DNA from 2 places in the Dorea sp. YH-dor226 genome. Region 1 is predicted to be linked to the other one. Evidence: a T-box and tRNA genes for the amino acid it is inferred to sense, from the RefSeq annotation. Region 1 holds a T-box; the other holds one or more tRNA genes.
What was found. The T-box of region 1 lies ahead of proS (proline--tRNA ligase). A T-box ahead of a tRNA ligase gene usually reads a tRNA of that ligase, here a tRNA-Pro.

Region 1 (2,205 bases):
TTCGTGGAAATAACGATCTTGCTGTCAGCAATGTCCTGGGTTCTAATATTTTTAATCTTTTGGTTGTTCTCGGTTGTTGTTCGATTATTCGTCCGGTTGAAGCAAAATGGTCTCTGTTAAGGAAAGAATTCCCTTTTTCCATATTTATTACAATTATTTTGTTATTTTTGGATTCTGACTTTTCAATCATCAAAATTCTGGATGGTAACAAAACATTTGTACTTGGTCGATGGGCGGGAATTCTCTTCCTCATTCTTTTTGTGATCTTTTTATATGCAACGGTTAAATCAGCCTTAATTTCCCGGTCCGATACTGCCGAAGAAGATTACAAAGTGATGTCTCCTTTGAAAAGTGCTGTATTTATTATACTTGGTCTTGCCGGAATCGTATGGGGAGGTAATCTGGTTGTCGACAGTGCCTGCAATATTGCAGAAACGTTTGGACTGAGCCAGACCTTCATCGGATTGACGATTGTCGCACTCGGCACCTCTCTTCCGGAACTTGTTACCTCCATGGTAGCCTCCAGCAAAGGCGAAAATGACCTTGCGGTCGGAAACGTAGTCGGTTCTAATATTTTCAATATTTTATTAATTCTGGGGATTTCTTCTGCCATTACTCCGATTACGCTTGATGTCACTGCCGTTTATGATACTTTAATATTGATTGTCGCAAGCATTATTGTATATATTTCCGCAATCAGCAATCATAAAATCCAGCGAAAAGAAGGAATGCTGTTTCTCATCGCATACCTTGCATTCTTTATCTATGTTTTACTGAGATAATCATTTTTCTATTTTAGTTTGCTGAGATAATCATTTCTTTGTCTTGACAAAAATGAAACGTTCGATTAAAATTATGGTCAATTCAAGATTTATGGCAACGAAGAGAATTAGTACATGTAAGCAGGCCACAGAGAGGGAATCATTTGCTGCAAGATACCTGCCTTGAACTGCATGGAACCGGTCTTGGAGCCACTGTATGAAAATGCAGCGTCCTGCCAGCGTTAATGGCAAATGAAGAGAACTACAAATAATTTGTAGTTAACTAGGGTGGTACCGCCGAACTTTTCGGTCCCTTTTGGGGAGCTGAAAGGTCCGGCGTTTTTATTTTCGTTAACAAAAGAATCCGCGGATCACCTGATGGCATCAATGGCTCCCATTATAATAATGCGGAGAAGAGGCTTCGCAGAAAAGAAAAGGAGAAGAGGAACATGGCAAAAGAAAAATTAGTAAAAAATATCACACCACGTGATGTAGACTTTGCACAGTGGTACACAGATGTTGTACGTGAAGCGCAGCTGTGCGATTATTCAAGTGTAAAGGGATGTCTGAATTATTTACCAAATGGATACGCAATCTGGGAACTGATTCAGGCCGATCTGGACAGACGTTTTAAAGAAACCGGCGTTGAAAATGTTTATCTGCCGACTTTAATTCCGGAAAATCTTCTGGAAAAAGAAGCTGATCATGTAGAAGGGTTTGCACCTGAAGTAGCATGGGTTACCCATGGCGGTATGGAAAGATTACAGGAAAGACTGTGTATCCGCCCTACTTCAGAGACTTTATTCTGCGATCTCTGGGCAAAAACAGTACGTTCCTACAGAGATCTTCCAAAAGTATGGAACCAGTGGAACTCTGTACTTCGCTGGGAAAAAACCACAAGACCTTTCCTTCGTTCCAGAGAATTTTTGTGGCAGGAGGGTCATACACTTCATGCTACTTATGAGGAAGCGGAAGAAAGAACCATCCAGATGTGGCAGGTATACAAGGACTGCTACAAAGAAACCCTTGCAATGCCTTTCGTAGCCGGAAGAAAAGCTGAACACGAAAAATTTGCCGGAGCTCAGGACACATATACTGTTGAAGCACTAATGCATGACGGAAAAGCATTACAGTCCGCAACCAGCCATTTCTTCGGAAGCGGCTTCCCAGATGCATTTGGCATCAAATATGTAGATAAAAACAACCAGCTTCAGAGCGCCTATGAGACTTCCTGGGGATGGTCCACAAGAAGTATCGGCGGCCTGATCATGGTTCATGGTGATGACGACGGACTTGTACTCCCACCACACGTAGCACCGGTTGAGTGTCGTATCATTCCAATTGCTCAGCATAAGGAAGGCGTACTTGACAGAGCATACGCACTGCTTGATGAACTCAAGAAAGCCGGATACAGAGTCAAAATCGACGATTCCGACAAGAGTAC
Region 2 (2,205 bases), on a different contig from region 1:
ATTCTACCAATCCCTCCTGCTCCAGCTGGCGAAGCGCTTCACGCACCGGACCATGGCTGACACCAAAATTAGTGGCTAATTCTGATTCCGTGATTCTCATTCCGGGCTCGAGTTCATGGTATAGTATTTTTTTTCGAATAGCATCTGCAACTTGTTCTCGCAGAGTTTTGTGATGAATTATATTTTTCATATGCAACGTTCCTTCTTTGTTTATATAATATCATTCTACCACAAGAAGGAACTGTAATAAACATAAAAATTATTCATAAATATTAATTTTTCTTTTGTATTTATGAAAATACATGAATGCTTAGGGGCAGTAGGAACAGATATACATTTGTTATAAAGATGAAAAAATTATATTTCCTATGATAATATTGCGGATTTTGTTGAAAAATGGGTTATAATAGAAAAAAATACAAAATCAAAAAGAAGAAAGGAAGATTAGATATGGCAGTCGTACATTTGACGAAAGATAATTTTCAAAAGGAAGTATTAGAAACTAAGATTCCGGTGCTGGTTGATTTCTGGGCGACCTGGTGTGGTCCCTGCCAGATGGTAGGACCGATTGTAGAGGAGATGGCAGAAGAAGTTACAGATGCCAAGATATGTAAGGTTGATGTTGATGATCAGCCGGAGCTTGCAAGGCAGTACAGAGTGATGTCCATCCCGACATTTCTGGTGTTCCGGGATGGAGAAGTTGTAAAGAGGGACATGGGTGCAAAGCCAAAACATGAGTTGATGGAGCTGCTAAAAGCTTAAACAGCAATGATAAGACCAGATTCCAGCCATGAGAAAGGCATAGCTTCCGGATATATCGAAAGCTATGCCTTCATTCATCGGGGTAACAGGATTCGAACCTGCGACCTCACGGCCCCCAGCCGTGCGCTCTGACCAAACTGAGCCATACCCCGATACAACTATTCTACCGAATTGCACCAGATAATGCAAGCTTTATTTTCCTTTGGAAATTCGTATGGTATAATAGCCTTAATGATAGAAGGCGTATTTGAATATATGCGAAAGGAGCTTGGATTATGAAAGTAATGGTAATAGGACCGAGAGGTAAAATGGGGAAATTAATCACACAGGTGGCTGCAGGAAGAGAAGATATGGAATTGTCAGCGGCTGTTGGCCCGAAAGGCGGAGAGTATATCGGTAAAGATCTGGGAACCGTGGCTATGGTAGGACGTGATCTGGGAATTCCGGTTACGGATAATCTGGAAGACGTAATTGATTCATGTGACGTAATCATAGATTTCTCAACGAAAGAGATGGCAATGCAGGTATTGGATGCGGCAATTGCTCATAAAAAAGCTCTGGTCTGTGGTACAACGGGATTTTCGCAGGAAGAGATGCAGCGTTTTTGTGACGCGGCAACAGAGATTCCGATGCTGTATGCGGCAAATACTTCCAAACTGGTCAATATTATGAATAAATTGTTGGAAATTGTTACAGAAACACTGAAAGACGAGATCGATATTGAGATTTTGGAAATGCATGATCAGTGGAAAAAGGATGCACCAAGTGGAACATCAAAGGAGATGGGTGAGATTATGGCACATGCGCTTGGAAAAGAGCTGAAGGATATTGCGGTCTATGGACGGGAAGGGGCATCACCGAGAGAGACGGGAACGATCGGATATCATTCTCTGCGTGCCGGTAATATTCCAAGCAGCCATACCGTATATTTTGGTGGTATGGGTGAACGACTTGAGATCACGCATCATTCCTATAACTGGGAATGTTTTGCACGAGGAGCTTGTGACTGTGCAGCATACCTGGCAGATAAAGGACCGGGATTCTATACGATTAAAGATGTATTGAACCTGTAATCATTAAAATGGATTGTTGCAAAATATTTGCAACAATCCATTTTAATCTTTGATCAGGTTAATATCTTTCTCGTCCAGACGCATCTTTTCCAGGCGTCTGATTCTTTCATCCAGATGATGATCCGTCAGATACCGGTATACACTTTTGGGAACCAGCTGTGCCCATTCCTGATCTGTCGCGATCAGATTGCGAATCTTGGACCCGGTGATTCCTTTTTCTTCCGGTGCCTTTTTCCATAGCACGACAACATTCAGACCAAGACTTTTCAATCTTTTGTATTTTTCCTCATCCCAATCATCAAAAATGCCCATATAATACACCGCATCTTTTGGTGCATACTGCAGGATGTATTCCGGATAACTGATTGGA

Region 2: it encodes a tRNA-Pro, which carries the amino acid that the T-box ahead of proS (proline--tRNA ligase) is inferred to sense. The anticodon was not compared.

The regions. Positions count from the first base shown of each region.
Region 1 covers NZ_JBDOHS010000007.1:12,008-14,212, forward strand. The annotation lists gene ABE547_RS07470 (calcium/sodium antiporter) at 1-782, shown strand, start outside; T-box leader at 871-1,079, shown strand; gene proS (proline--tRNA ligase) at 1,211-2,205, shown strand, end outside.
Region 2 covers NZ_JBDOHS010000002.1:261,679-263,883, reverse strand. The annotation lists gene ABE547_RS03080 (GntR family transcriptional regulator) at 1-190, opposite strand, end outside; gene trxA (thioredoxin) at 451-762, shown strand; tRNA gene ABE547_RS03070 (tRNA-Pro) at 840-914, opposite strand; gene dapB (4-hydroxy-tetrahydrodipicolinate reductase) at 1,038-1,835, shown strand; gene ABE547_RS03060 (nicotinate-nucleotide adenylyltransferase) at 1,878-2,205, opposite strand, start outside.